Regions from separate parts of the Chungangia koreensis genome, predicted to be linked through region 1. Evidence: riboswitches for the same ligand, from Rfam matches in the RefSeq annotation. Region 1 holds a riboswitch; each other region holds the start of a gene.

Region 1 (4,996 bases):
ATAAAGGAAAGAGGTGACAAAGATGATTTATCCTTATAAGGAAAAAACCCCACAAATTGACCCATCCGTTTATATTGCGGATTATACGACTATTTCGGGCGATGTAACGATTGGGCCTGAATCATCGGTATGGTTCAATTCCGTCATCCGGGGTGATGTTGCACCAACGATTATTGGCAAAAAAGTGAACATCCAAGATTTATGCTGTCTTCATCAAAGTCCTGGAAACCCACTTATTTTAGAGGACAATGTAACGATTGGCCATCAAGTGACGCTACATAGTTGTATTGTGCGAAAAGGGGCATTAGTCGGAATGGGGTCCATCATTTTAGACGGTGCTGAAATTGGAGAAGGCGCCTTCATCGGAGCAGGTACACTGGTACCGCCTGGAAAGAAAATTCCTCCAGGTATGTTGGCTTTCGGCAGTCCAGTAAAAGTTGTCCGTGAACTAAATGATGAAGACAAAATGGAAATGAATCGCATTTACAACGAGTACGCTGAAAAGGCACAAATTTATAAACAACATCAAAAATGACAAATGAAAAGGAATCTGCTTACCCTTACAGGTTTGCAGATTCCTTCTTATTTATAATCCTGCTTTTTCTTTCAATGCAGCAGCCTTATCAGTTTTCTCCCAAGGAACATCGATATCCGTACGGCCGAAGTGACCATACGCAGCTGTTTGCTTGTAAATCGCACGGCGTAGATCAAGCATCTTAATAATACCTGCAGGACGAAGGTCGAATAACTCGCGTACCCACTCGACAAGATCTTTTTCTTCTGCCTTACCAGTTCCAAATGTATCAATTGCAATGGATACCGGTTTGGCCACACCGATTGCATATGCCAATTGGACTTCACAACGATCAGCAAGACCTGCTGCAACGATGTTCTTTGCTACATAACGCGCAGCATATGCCGCAGATCGGTCCACCTTTGTCGGATCCTTACCGGAAAATGCACCGCCTCCATGGCGTGCATAACCTCCATATGTGTCTACGATGATTTTACGGCCAGTAAGACCTGCATCCCCTTGAGGTCCGCCGATCACGAAACGGCCTGTCGGATTAATGAAGTACTTTGTGTTTTCGTCGATCAATTCAGCAGGAACTACCGGCTGAATTACATACTCTTTAAGATTGCGCTGAATTTGTTCAAGTGTCACTTCCGGATGATGCTGAGTTGAAATGACTATCGTATCGATGCGCACCGGATTATTGTTTTCATCATATTCAACCGTGACTTGCGTTTTTCCATCCGGACGCAAGTAAGGAAGAATGTCCTCTTTTCTTACTTCAGCTAAACGGCGTGCCAATTTGTGCGCCAAACTGATTGGAAGCGGCATAAGCTCTGGTGTTTCATTACAAGCAAAACCGAACATCAGACCTTGGTCTCCTGCTCCGATTGCTTCAAGTTCTGCATCACTCATTGACCCTTCACGTGCTTCCAAAGCCTGATCAACGCCCATTGCGATATCAGCGGATTGCTCATCAATGGCAGTCAATACAGCCGAAGTCTCTGAGTCAAAACCATATTTAGCGCGTGTGTAGCCGATTTCACGAACAGTTTCACGAACAACTTTCGGAATATCGACATAAGTCGATGTCGTGATTTCCCCTGCTACTAAAACAAGTCCTGTTGTAACAGTCGTTTCACATGCCACACGTGCATTAGGGTCTTCTGTCAAAATGGCATCCAAAATCGCATCAGAGATCTGATCACAAATTTTATCCGGATGTCCTTCCGTTACGGATTCCGACGTAAATAGACGGCGATTTGTCAATTGTATTCCTCCTTCAAATCGTGCGAGATTGCTCTCAAGTTTGATACGGTACTCATTTCCCATGTCAAGTCTTCCCGAAGGTTTGAACTTCTATAGCCGTTCCGGGCTTCTGCACACGAGGTTCAGGTCGATTCGTCCAAAAAAAAACTTTCCCCAACAGACGAACTCCATGCCATGACCCATATCGATCATCTTCCGCTGAAGTCCTTCACTAAATGAGGAAAGGATTCTCTTCTTAAAACACCTTTCACTCTTATCGTCCAAGGTCAATTCCTTGCCTCAGGTTGAGCACCTTTGCCATTACTACTTTGTTCATAACAACAGGTTGCCGGGTTTCATAGGGCCTGACCCCTCCACCTGCTCGGAATAAGAGTATCCGTTCAATTTTACATCATACGAAAACAGTCTGTTCGTGTCAATTGATTTCAATTGTTACAATTTATTGATGAACAATTAAAAGACTTGTGCATACAATTAGTATAGTTTATTATCTAAATGTGTTATACTAATTCACACGAAATGACCTATTAAGTTAGGAATATCAGCGAAGGAAGGTACATATCCATGATTTCAGCGAAAATTGATAATGGGCTTAAAGAATTAATGGCAAGTGAACATGTGCATATCCAGTTATCTGTACCCCAATTGGTAGAAAAAGCAACATCCCGCGGGGAAGCAGTATTATCTTCAACTGGTGCATTGACTGCCGAAACCGGCAAATACACTGGCCGTTCGCCTAAAGACAAATTTATTGTCGAAGAGCCTTCCTCCTTTGAAAAAATAGATTGGGGCTCTGTTAATCAGCCGATTGCTGCAGACAAATTCGATGCTTTATATAATAAAGTACTGAACCACTTAAAGACAAGAGATGAGCTTTTCGTTTTCAAAGGATTTGCAGGGGCAGATCCAGAATCACGCCTTGCCATTCAAGTCGTGAATGAATTCGCTTGGCATAATCTTTTTGTTCATCAATTATTCATCCGTCCAACAGAAGATGAATTAAAAACACATGAATCTCAATTCACGATTGTTTCTGCACCAACATTCAAAGCGGATCCTGCAGTAGATGGTACAAATTCTGAAACATTCATCATCGTTTCAATGGAAAAACGCATTGTTCTAATTGGCGGTACTGAATATGCTGGAGAAATGAAAAAATCCATCTTCTCCATTATGAACTACTTGCTCCCTGAACAAGGTATTCTACCAATGCACTGCTCGGCTAACGTAGGTGAAGACGGTGATGTTGCTTTGTTCTTCGGTCTTTCCGGAACAGGAAAAACGACACTATCTGCAGATGCCGACCGTAAACTGATTGGTGACGATGAGCATGGTTGGTCTGACAATGGAGTTTTCAACATCGAAGGTGGTTGCTACGCGAAGTGTATCAATCTATCCGAAGAGAAGGAGCCACAAATTTTTAATGCGATCCAATTCGGCGCTGTCCTTGAAAACGTGGTATTGGATGAGCAAACACGCAAACCGGATTACGATAATGGTTCCCTTACTGAAAATACTCGTGCAGCTTATCCCATCCAGGCGATCGACAATATCGTTGAGCCGTCCGTAGCGGGACATCCGAAAGCAATCATCTTCTTGACTGCTGATGCATTCGGCGTACTGCCTCCAATCAGTAAATTGACGAAAGAACAAGCCATGTACCACTTCCTAAGTGGTTTCACTTCTAAACTTGCTGGAACAGAACGTGGTATCACTACTCCGCAAGCAACGTTCTCAACTTGCTTCGGTTCACCGTTCCTGCCACTTCCTGCTGCTGTATATGCTGAAATGCTCGGAGACAAAATCGACCAGCATGGTTCACAAGTATTCTTGGTGAATACTGGCTGGACTGGCGGCGAATACGGTGTAGGTAGCCGTATGAAGCTAAGTTATACACGTGCTATGGTAAGAGCTGCCCTAAACGGAGAATTGAACAATATACAAACGGAAGTAAATGAAATTTTCGGCCTTGAAATGCCGAAAGAAATTCCAGGTGTTCCTTCTGAAGTTCTAAATCCACGCAATGCGTGGGAAGATAAAGCGGCGTATGACGTCAAAGCAAAAGAATTGGCGAGCCAATTCCGTGAAAACTTCAAAAAGTTCAGCCATGTAGATCCTACAATCCCTCTTAAAGGTGGCCCATTAGCTTAATCGAGTAGGAGGGGGTGACTAACCCCCGACCTCTCACACCACCGTACGTACCGTTCGGTATACGGCGGTTCAATTAAGATGATTGACGCAAACTTTCATAACGGAAATATAGACTTTCGAGCCCTTGGGAACTCCAAAAGGAGTTCCCGAGGGTTCTGTGCATGATGGGGCTATTTGAGACTCGCCAATATCCTTTCCGCGAGTTTCCCCATTCATAAGCTTTCCATTGTGGAACGCCTATGCCAATGAGTTTCCTCACCCGTGTTCTTGGGTTCTTCCAATCCTTCCACATGCACATCCGAAGTCTTCTACGAATCCACGAATCCAAGTGCTTCAATATACTCGGCGTATCAGCCAGAGCGAAGTATCCGCACCATCCTTTTAAGTATTGATTTAATTTCCCAATCCGGTATTCCATAGTGTAGGGCTTCTTCCGTGAAGTGATTTCCCGGATTCTCTTCTTCATCCGTTCAATACTCTTCTTATGGATTCTGACCTTTAGGACTTTACCGTTGGTAAAGCTAAAGCCAAGGAACTTCCTTTTCCATGGACGGTCGACTGCGGATTTCTCCTGGTTCACTCTCAGTTTCAGTTTCCGTTCGATGAACGTGGTAACTGATTGGAGAACACGTAGTCCGGCTCTTCTCGTCTTCACATAGATGTTACAGTCATCCGCATAGCGGACGAACCGGTGTCCACGTTTCTCGAGTTCCTTGTCCAACTCATCAAGGACGATATTGGAGAGTAAAGGGCTTAGTGGTCCTCCTTGTGGAGTTCCCTCTTCATTCCTCGTGACGACTCCATGTATCATGATGCCAGATTTAAGATACGCCCGGATTAGCTTGAGTACTCGTTTATCTTGAATTCGTTTCGCGAGTGTTCCCATAAGTCTGTCATGGTTGACCCGGTCAAAGAATTTCTCCAAGTCCATATCCACTACCCAGCGATGACCTTCCTCTATGTATCCCTTTGCTTTCCGGACAGCGCCATGGGCGCTCCTATCGGGTCGAAATCCGTAGCTATGCTCGGAAAAGGTTGGGTCATATATCGGATTCAGCACTT
Region 2 (4,996 bases), on a different contig from region 1:
AATAATTCTTTTTTAAACTTTACGATCGATTAGTCGATATGCATTGTTTTATCCTATTGAACCGAAGCATCCTGTCAAAGAAAGGACTTGTTCAATTCATTTTGATACAATGAAAAGAAAAAAGGAGATAATCCATGACACTTACATACTATGGTTATCCAAAATGCGGCACGTGCAGAAAAGCAAAGAAATGGCTGGACGAACAAGGGATCGACTATACCGACAATAATATTGCGGAAACCCCTCCGTCTGCTGAACAATTAAAGGAATATATCCAAAACAGCGGACTACCCCTTAAAAAGTTCTTCAATACAAGCGGTCTCAAATACAAAGAGTTAAATCTAAAGGACAAGCTACCAACAATGTCTGATGAAGAACAAATTCAATTACTTGCGTCAGATGGAATGCTGATTAAACGGCCGATTGTTTCAGATGGAAAAAAGGTCACTGTCGGCTTTAAAGAAAATGAATTTGAAGAGGCGTGGAGTCGTTAAATCATCTTGTATTTCAAGTGAAATTATGTAACACTTATGCTGAATGTATTTAAATGCTGGAGGGGTCCAAATGAGCTTGCCAAAAGAACTTAAATATTCAAAAGAACACGAATGGGTAAAACTTGAAGACGGCAAAGTACGTATCGGCATTACAGAATTTGCACAATCCGAACTAGGTGATATCGTATTTGTTGAGCTGCCGCAAGTCGGCGACGACATTAAAGTTGACGATGCTTTCGGAAGTGTGGAATCTGTTAAGACGGTTTCAGAACTTTATGCGCCAATCAGCGGTAAAGTAGTGGAAGTGAATGGACGTTTAGAAGACAGCCCGGAATTGGTTAACGAAGATTCCTACGGTGACGCGTGGATGATAGTGGTTGAGCCTGCCGATTTGGCGGAGTTGGATGCTCTATTATCTGCTGAAGAATATGAAGAATTGATCAATGCCTGAGCATACATGAAAACGCCGACATTCTGCCGGCGTTTTTTTCATTAACTATAAAAAGTGAATGAAACCGTGTGGAAAGGTGGATAACGGTTCATTTAGGGTAAAATGTTCGTATAGATGATCCGGAGAGTCAATTTACCCAATGGTATCTGCCGGAAAACGGTGATTAGGGGTGCTTGCGATGTTTGGTGAAAAAGTGATCATTGTAGAAGGTCTTTCTGATAAGAAAAGGATTGAGCCGCTCATAGCAGAACCTGTCGTCATTTTGTGTACGAATGGGACAGTTAGCCCGACGAGGCTGGAAGAACTGATGGCACCATATGATGGATCGGAACTTTTTGTCTTTGTCGATGCTGATAAATCGGGCGAGAAATTGAGAGCATTGTTTAAACGAGAATACCCAGAGGCGATGCATTTATATACAGAACCAGTTTATCGTGAGGTGGCTACCACCCCTATTAAAGTTTTAGCAAACCTACTAATGGCTGCAAATATTGATATACGCAGCGAATTTTTTGTGTAAGGGTGATTCGATGTTAGAATGGACGCGTGCGGACTTTGAACAGCAAAAAGAACAATCGAATGTTACAGCGTTTTACTTATATACGCCTTTATGCGGCACGTGCCAAGTCGCTGGAAAAATGATGGACGTTGTCGCGGAATTGGTTAAGGATGTGCCGATCGGCAAGGCCAATCTCAATTATTTGGAAGACTTGGCGATCGATTATGAAATCGAAAGCGTTCCGTGCCTCGTAATTACCGAGAACGGTGAATTGAAAGAAAAAATTTACGCTTTTCAGTCTGTTCCACATCTATATGAAAAATTGAAGAAATGACCTTGACGAAGATACTTTGCCGTGTTAAAGTAACCATTAATGTGTTTCATAATTGAATATGTTTGCTCTTATTGCGAGAGGTGGAGGGATGTGCCCGATGAAACCCGGCAACCGTCATGAAAATGAAATGGTGCCAATTCACACAAAGCGAAGGCTTTGGTAGATGAGAGAATGGACGATCGTTTTTACGTATGCGTAACCTTTCTGCTCTTCTTGCGGAAAGGTTTTTATTTTGGGGTAAGAATATAGATAGAACGCCAATTATTGAGACATACAGGAAATTTGGTTCGGAGGTGAGAAGGATTTGATTGAGTTAACTAACATTACGAAAACTTTCCAAACGGATAAAGGAACGTTGACTGCCGTGGACAGTGTGAACCTTTCGGTACGTCAAGGTGAAATATTTGGTGTGATCGGCTATAGTGGTGCCGGAAAAAGTACATTGATCCGGTTGTTGAACGGATTGGAAAAGCCTACTGCCGGAACGGTTACTGTGAACGGACAAGAAATTTCATCCATTAGTGGTCAGAAGCTGCGGAACGCCCGACAGAAAGTCAGCATGATCTTCCAGCATTTCAACTTGCTTTGGTCCAGAACGGTTGCCGAAAATATCGAATTCCCTCTTGAAATAGCAGGGGTTGCTAAAGAACAACGAAAAAAACGTGTTCTAGAACTAATCGAATTGGTCGGTCTCACTGGGAGAGAAAATGCTTTTCCGTCACAACTATCAGGTGGACAAAAGCAGCGCGTCGGAATTGCACGTGCCCTCGCCAATGAACCGGAAGTCCTTCTCTGTGATGAAGCGACATCGGCTCTGGATCCGGAAACGACGGATTCCATTTTGGAGTTGCTGGTGGATATTAATGAGCGATTGGGATTGACGATTGTCCTCATTACTCATGAAATGCACGTCATCCGTAAAATCTGTCATCGTGTTGCTGTAATGGAAGCAGGAAAAGTAGTGGAGTTAGGAAATGTGTTGGAGGTATTCCAATCTCCGAAACAACAGATCACGAAGCGATTTGTAGCTCAAATTACCGAGTCGGGGGATTCTATAGAAACGGTTTCGAAATTATTGAGTCAATTTAACACCGGTAAGCTCATCAAGCTTATATTCGTAGGTGATCGAACTGAACAGCCAATCCTTTCGAGATTGATCAGAAATTTCGATGTGGAAGTGAATATTGCTCACGGCAATGTTTCTCATACGAAGGGTGGAGCTTACGGAACCCTGATCCTTCACATTGACGGGAAACCCGAATTGATCAATCAGGCTATCCAGTTCCTTCATGATGAAGGAGTCAAAACGGAGGTGTTAACACATGCTTAGTCAGTTATTTCCGAATGTCGACTGGGAACTGATGTGGGAAGCAACTCTCGAGACACTGTATATGACAGCGATCGCAACTGCACTGACTTTTGTAATCGGTCTTGCTTTAGGGATTTTGCTCTTTTTGACAAGTCCTCATCAATTATGGGCGAATCGGTTTTCAAATATATTAACAGGTGCATTCGTGAATATATTCAGATCGATTCCATTCATTATTTTAATCATCCTATTAATACCGTTGACGAAATTCTTGCTCGGCTCCATCCGCGGACCGAATGCAGCTTTGCCGGCTCTGATAATCGGAGCGGCACCGTTCTATGCAAGGATGGTATTGATTGCACTTCGTGAGATTGATAAAGGGGTAATTGAGGCAGCGAGATCAATGGGTGCCAAGACTTCGACAATCATATTCAAAGTACTCTTCCCCGAGTCATTACCAGCTTTACTTTCCGGTATTACCGTCACTGCCATTGCTCTGATTGGCTATACCGCGATGGCTGGAATCATTGGTGCCGGCGGACTTGGAAACCTTGTTTATATGGACGGTTTCCAGCGAAGCAGGGAAGACGTTACATTTGTAGGTACAGTTTTAATCTTAATCATGGTGTTCCTCATCCAGTGGATCGGGGATTCCATTACATCCAGGATTGACAAACGATAAGGTGACAACGGGGGAACCCGTCCACATAGACATTTTGAAGACAAAAGGAGAGTTTACAACGATGAAGAAGTTTGTAGCAGGAATTGTATTATCCGTCAGTGCTTTAGCATTAGCAGCTTGCGGAACAAGTGATGAAGGATCTTCGAACGGATCCGGCAATGGCAGCGAACTGAAAGAATTGAAAGTTGGTGCTTCCAATACTCCACATGCTGTCATTTTAGAGCAAGCGAAGCCGCTTCTTGAAGAAAAAGGCATCGAGCTTGTAATCGAGGAATATACAGAGTACGTTATGCCAAACCAAGACTTGGATTCTGGTGATTTGGACGCTAACTACTTCCAACACATTCCGTACCTTGAATTGCAAATCAAAGACCACGGCTATGACTTTGTCAATGCTGGTGGCATCCATATCGAACCAATCGGAATCTATTCGAAGAAATATAAATCTCTTGATGAACTTCCGGACGGGGCAACTGTTTTGATGAGTAACTCTGTTGCTGACCATGGCCGTGTACTTTCTCTATTGGAAGCTCAAGGGCTGATCAAGCTTGAGGAAGGCATCGACAAAACTGCAGCTGAAGTTAAAAACATTTTAGACAATCCAAAGAACCTTCAGTTTGATGCAGATTACGACCCAGCACTTTTACCTCAAATGTATGAAAATGAAGAAGGGGACATTGTCGTCATCAATTCAAACTTTGCCATCGACAATGGTTTAAACCCGATTGAAGATTCTATTGCAATCGAAGGATCTGAATCTCCTTATGTAAATGTTATTGCAGTACGTGCTGGAGATGAAAACAAAGAAGAAATTAAAGCGTTGGTAGAAGTGTTACATTCAAAAGAAATCCAAGATTTCATCGTTGAAGAGTGGGGCGGCTCTGTCGTACCAGTTGAATAGTAGGGAAACGAGGCACCGGGCAACCGGTGTTTTTTTGTTATCCTAAGATACTGACTATTTCGACTTTTAGGTAAACCATTCACTTTTATAATTCAATGTGTTAAAGTGGGTTTATTATTTAGAAAAGACAAATGTACATATGGGGAGGACATGAAATGAAGATTAAAATTAATCTGATTTGGCGCATTGTCATTGCAATAGCTTTGGGTGTTGCACTTGGGTCATTTGTACCTGAATGGTTTGTACGAGTATTCGCTACATTTAATAATATTTTTGGCGGGTTCCTGAACTTTGCGGTTCCATTGATTATTATTGCTTTCATAGCA
Region 3 (4,996 bases), on a different contig from region 1:
GATGTCCTATAATGAAAGAAAAGACAGAATCGAGGCGAAATGTGGATGATCAGAAAAGGTAGATTTGGCAAATGGAAAAACAAAGAGTATGAACTCTTTTTCTATCAAGGCAAATATTTCTTGCGTACTAACGACATCCAAGACAAAGACCTCGGTTTTACGCCGATTGAAGAAGGTAAAGGTCAATTGGTGAAAGAAACAGCAATCCGAGATCTGGAAGATGCATACGAAATTGTCCCGTATGCAATGGTCGAAGGACACAGATTAAATGTCGAAGGGTTCGATTTTGAAACGAAGATAGTCGCGCTTACTTCTAATAATCCATATGCAAAAGAAAAATTGGGCATGCGTCCATATGGCCGTCACGAGTACATCATTGAATTGCCGTTTGACCGTGTTCAATTGGAAGAAGAAAAAGTTTCCTTGTTCGATGCTATCATTCGCACAGGACATTAATAGAATATTTTTATGTAAGTAACGCCGGAGCACAGATCCGGCGTTTTTATAATTCAAGGGGGAAACACACAACTTTGTAAACAAAGTCAACCGTTCTTCTCTTCCATTCCCCTTTTTAAAAGAGATAAACATAGTTTTTTGATTAATGGCCCGAAAATTAGGATTAAATTTTTTACAAGTAGGATTCAACACTCTGGGGTAAGGATTAAATCAATTTTAAGTAGGATTAAAACGAATTTAAGTAGGATTAATCCAATCCCGTGCTCAGAAAAAATATGATATTCATTAACACTCCAGGCAAAAAAGCGGACTTAAAGCTGTTTCTTTGTTACAACGGAAGTAACAAGAAGCTAAGGGGTGTGTCAGTTATGAAGATTGAATCCATTACAATGATGGCTGGACATTTAGAAGAAATGAAATATTTCTATACAGAAACCATGGGATTTTCGCTCCAGAGCCAAGGCACAGATTACTTCCGGATAGCCGCGGGCAATACCGAGATTGAATTCAAGCAAGCAGACAACAATCCTTATTATCATTTCGCCTTTGATATTCCTGATAATCAGTTTGAAGAGGCAAAGAATTGGACGAAGGAACGTGTACCATTACTGATTGAGGAGGGGGAAGATGAAGCTTTTTTTGAACATTTTCCTGCCAGAGCGTTTTACTTTGAAGATCCCGCTGGAAATATTGTGGAATTTATAGCGCGACCGACAATCACTGAAAACCGTGTTCATCCATTTACGGTTGAGAGCATTTATTACGTCAGCGAAATGAGTTTAGTCGTTGAAGATCCTAAAGAAGCATATGATGTTTTAAACCAATTAGGTGTTCCTGAACGGGATCGGAAGGAACCGAATCCCGCTGGTTTAACGTTCATGGGTCAGCGACAAGAAGGCTCGTTCTTACTGCTTACTCCACCAGGAAGAAGATGGTACTTCTCTGACAAAGTATCTGCCGTTTTCCCAATGGAAGTTACATTGAACGATGGACAGCGTGTCCAAATCGACGAAGATCATGTTTTAAGAGTTTTGAAAGGGATATGAAAGTTGTGTAGGTCCGTGTAGCACGACCAACGGACAGTGTTCATGTATACAAGTGGAATGATTGTTAGTTGAGTCGGTGAATTTCACCGGCTTTTTTTATTTTTGGCAGGAATACAAACAAAATAAGGAGAATAAGTCAAAAATCAAACCAAGCGAGGTATTGAAATGGTCAAATTGATCATCGTCACAAGAGAGAATTGGAAAGAAGCATTGAATCTAACTGTTGCAGACGAACAAAAAGGCTTTGTACCGACTGTCGCTGTATCTCTTTCTAAGGTCTACATTAAACCGGATGGGGACAATGTCGAATATATTCCGTTTGCGATTTACGACCAACATCAAATGGTTGGATTCGTCATGCATGCTTATGAGGAAAAAACGACAGACAGTTATTGGATTAACGGATTCTTCATTGATCACGAATTTCAAGGAAAGGGCTTCGGAAAAGCAGCCTTATCGGAAATGATTCAGTGGATCACAGAACGGCATCCGCGTTGCGAAGTCATCCGTTTAACAGTTGATCCGGACAATGAGTGGGCAAAAAAGCTTTACGTGAGTTCCGGTTTCCAACCGACAGACTTAAAGTTTGGAGAGGAAGTCGTCTATCAGTTACCGGTGAATGGGGGAATGTAGGATGAAAGGTTATGTAAGTGGATATAAAGAAATGATTATTCCATTCAATTATTTCACGAGAGAGGAGGCGGTTGGACTGATGGTCGTGTTGCCCGGTTCAGGCTATACAGCACAGGCGCCGTTACTTCATTACGCAAATCATTTCTCTGAACAACTACACTATGACTTATTGCAAGTGACATACAATTATAATGACGAGGCATATGACGATTTTACGAATGAAGAGCTTGGTGAAGCTATTAAAATTGATGTACAAACAGTCATTGACGCTATTTTGGGAAAGAAACACTACCCAAATTATTGCTTCATTGCGAAATCACTTGGAACAATCGCACTTAGCTCCGAATTAATGAGAGAAGAGTTCAAGAATGCCAAGGCCGTTTGGCAAACACCTCTGATTCATCGGGAGGATGTGCTCACTTCGATGAGGAACAGCACACAGAAAGGACTATCGATTATTGGGGATGCAGACCAAATTTATAGCGAAGAGCGAGTGGCCTTGGTAGAGCAGAATCCAAATATGATTAGTAAAGTGATTCCTCGTGTAGGGCATGCATTGGATGTTGAAGGAAATGCTTTAAAATCGATTGATATACTGAAAGAAGTCATGACAGAAATACAAGAATTCCTTAAATGAGAAAACCCTTTCAACTATCAGAATAGTTTTATTTTATTAAGTTAGTTGACTTTTCTGCTTTAAAGTCCTAAAGTAAGAATCAATTCTTGCAACAATCGAATAGCAATACATCACTTTCTTATCCAGAGAGATCGAGGGACAGGCCCTATGACATCTCGGCAGCTGGTTCATGACGAATGAACTCTGTGCCAATTCCTGCAAATGCTTATTGCATTTGAAAGATGAGAACGAGATGGTTTTCTTAATGGGAGCCTTCTTTTTTCTTGTGGATAAGAAAAAAGAGGGCTCTTTTTCGTTCGGTAAAAGAAAGGTAGATGACTGCACACAGCATTGTCTGCAAAGAATCAGTTACAGCTTGAGGAGGCAAAAGCATGATCGAATTTAAGCAGGCGGCCAAGACATTCCGGCTCGCCAACCGGGAGGTGCATGCAGTAAAGGAGGTATCTCTCTCCGTCGAGCAGGGAGAAATCTTCGGAATCATCGGTTTTAGTGGCGCTGGGAAAAGTACGTTGCTCCGCTTGGTCAATATGTTGGAACGGCCGACAAGCGGTACGGTTTCCGTACAGGGAGTAGACGTAGCAAGTCTTTCGCAGAAGGAGTTACGCAAACTTCGCCGCCGGATCGGGATGATCTTCCAAAACTTTAACTTATTCAACTCACGGACAGTTGCGGGAAATGTAGCGTATCCGTTGAAATTGGCAGGAGTGCCGAAGAAGGAAATCAATGAACGTGTCGCAGAATTGCTGAGATTTGTTGGTTTGTCCGATAAAGCAAACGATTATCCGGAACAGCTGTCAGGCGGTCAGAAACAGCGGGTCGGCATAGCGCGGGCACTTGCTACATCGCCGGATATTCTAATCTGTGACGAAGCCACTTCTGCTCTCGATCCGGATACAACGGCAGAAATCCTGAAACTCTTAAAAAAGGTCAATAAAGATTTAGGATTAACGATTTTATTGATTACACATGAGATGAACGTCATTCAAACGATTTGTGATCGGGTCGCTGTCATGGAGAATGGGGAAGTCATCGAGCAGGGCTCGGTATTTGACACTTTCACGGACCCGCAACATTCGACGACACAAAGGTTTATCGAATCTGTACAAAAAGATCGTCCGTCCGATCATTTGTTGAATGAATGGAGGGAACGAGGCGGTAAACGCCTATACCGTGTCATCTTCAAAGGAGAAGTGGCAGGGGATCCTGTGTTATCCCGAGTTACCCGGAAGTATGGAGTCGATGTGAATATCGTGTATGGTTCTGTACGCGAGTTACAACAGAAGCTTATAGGAAACCTGTTAGTTTCTTTTGAAGGTGATGAGACCTTAATCCAACAAGTCATCAGTGATTTAAACAACATGGTGGAGATTGAGGAGGTGTCCGTAGAATGACCAGCATGAAGGTAGATTGGGAAACATTTTGGCCGAGGATCGTTGAGGCAACAGGAGAAACGATCCTGATGGTGGCCATCACCCTAATTTTAGGTTCGATTTTTGGGATTGCCATTGGGCTAACGCTCTACGTTACTCGTAGAGGAAACCTTCTTGAGAACCGCATTATTTTTAACTTACTGAACTTCTTGATTAATCTCATACGTCCCATTCCGTTCATCATTTTCCTATTTGCGATCAGTCCATTAACCCGGATTGTTGTAGGAAGTTCGATTGGTATTGGCGGAGCGGTATTCCCCATGACGATTGTTGCAGCATTTTCAATCGCCCGTGTAGTCGAGAACAATTTAGTCAGTATCGATCCTGGTGTAGTAGAAGCTGCAAAAGCAATGGGAGCGAGTCCATACCAAATTATTTTTACAGTTTTAATCCCGGAAGCGCTTGGACCGTTAGTGTTGGGTCTAACATTCATGAGCATCAGTCTGATTGACTTCTCCGCGATGGCCGGAACTGTCGGGGCAGGCGGTCTCGGACATATAGCACAGACGTACGGTTATCAGCGTTTCGACTGGAGTGTCATGCTTGTAACGGTTGTGATCTTAATTACCCTAGTGCAAATTGCGCAATGGATCGGAAACACATTATCACGAAAAATTATGCGACGTTAAATACGATACGAACGACATAAAACATATAAAAGAGGAGATATACATCATGAAAAAAATCTGGTTATTCCTATTTGTCTTACTAGCGGCAACAGTATTAGCAGCTTGTGGCGACTCCGCTTCAAGTGAAGGTGGAGACTCAGAAACTAAAAAAGTAAAAATCGGTGT

Evidence for each region. A riboswitch is a leader RNA that binds a small molecule or an ion and turns the genes downstream of it on or off. The one in region 1 is predicted to bind S-adenosylmethionine.
Region 2: linked by a shared signal. The riboswitch ahead of ACFOZY_RS13280 (methionine ABC transporter ATP-binding protein) and the one ahead of metK (methionine adenosyltransferase) in region 1 are both predicted to bind S-adenosylmethionine.
Region 3: linked by a shared signal. The riboswitch ahead of ACFOZY_RS00155 (methionine ABC transporter ATP-binding protein) and the one ahead of metK (methionine adenosyltransferase) in region 1 are both predicted to bind S-adenosylmethionine.

Annotation. Positions count from the first base shown of each region.
Region 1 covers NZ_JBHSEC010000005.1:824-5,819, reverse strand. Annotated here, with positions in the region: gene ACFOZY_RS04380 (gamma carbonic anhydrase) at 23-535, shown strand; gene metK (methionine adenosyltransferase) at 587-1,783, opposite strand; SAM riboswitch class I at 2,034-2,156, opposite strand; gene pckA (phosphoenolpyruvate carboxykinase (ATP)) at 2,348-3,934, shown strand; gene ltrA (group II intron reverse transcriptase/maturase) at 4,008-4,996, opposite strand, start outside.
Region 2 covers NZ_JBHSEC010000020.1:57,716-62,711, reverse strand. Annotated here, with positions in the region: gene ACFOZY_RS13300 (arsenate reductase family protein) at 135-494, shown strand; gene gcvH (glycine cleavage system protein GcvH) at 565-945, shown strand; gene ACFOZY_RS13290 (toprim domain-containing protein) at 1,124-1,465, shown strand; gene ACFOZY_RS13285 (thioredoxin family protein) at 1,476-1,778, shown strand; SAM riboswitch class I at 1,844-1,948, shown strand; gene ACFOZY_RS13280 (methionine ABC transporter ATP-binding protein) at 2,083-3,108, shown strand; gene ACFOZY_RS13275 (methionine ABC transporter permease) at 3,101-3,769, shown strand; gene ACFOZY_RS13270 (MetQ/NlpA family ABC transporter substrate-binding protein) at 3,831-4,670, shown strand; gene ACFOZY_RS13265 (dicarboxylate/amino acid:cation symporter) at 4,826-4,996, shown strand, end outside.
Region 3 covers NZ_JBHSEC010000001.1:18,910-23,905, forward strand. Annotated here, with positions in the region: gene ACFOZY_RS00135 (hypothetical protein) at 46-456, shown strand; gene ACFOZY_RS00140 (hypothetical protein) at 825-1,502, shown strand; gene ACFOZY_RS00145 (GNAT family N-acetyltransferase) at 1,668-2,135, shown strand; gene ACFOZY_RS00150 (hypothetical protein) at 2,137-2,772, shown strand; SAM riboswitch class I at 2,888-3,000, shown strand; gene ACFOZY_RS00155 (methionine ABC transporter ATP-binding protein) at 3,144-4,163, shown strand; gene ACFOZY_RS00160 (methionine ABC transporter permease) at 4,160-4,831, shown strand; gene ACFOZY_RS00165 (MetQ/NlpA family ABC transporter substrate-binding protein) at 4,878-4,996, shown strand, end outside.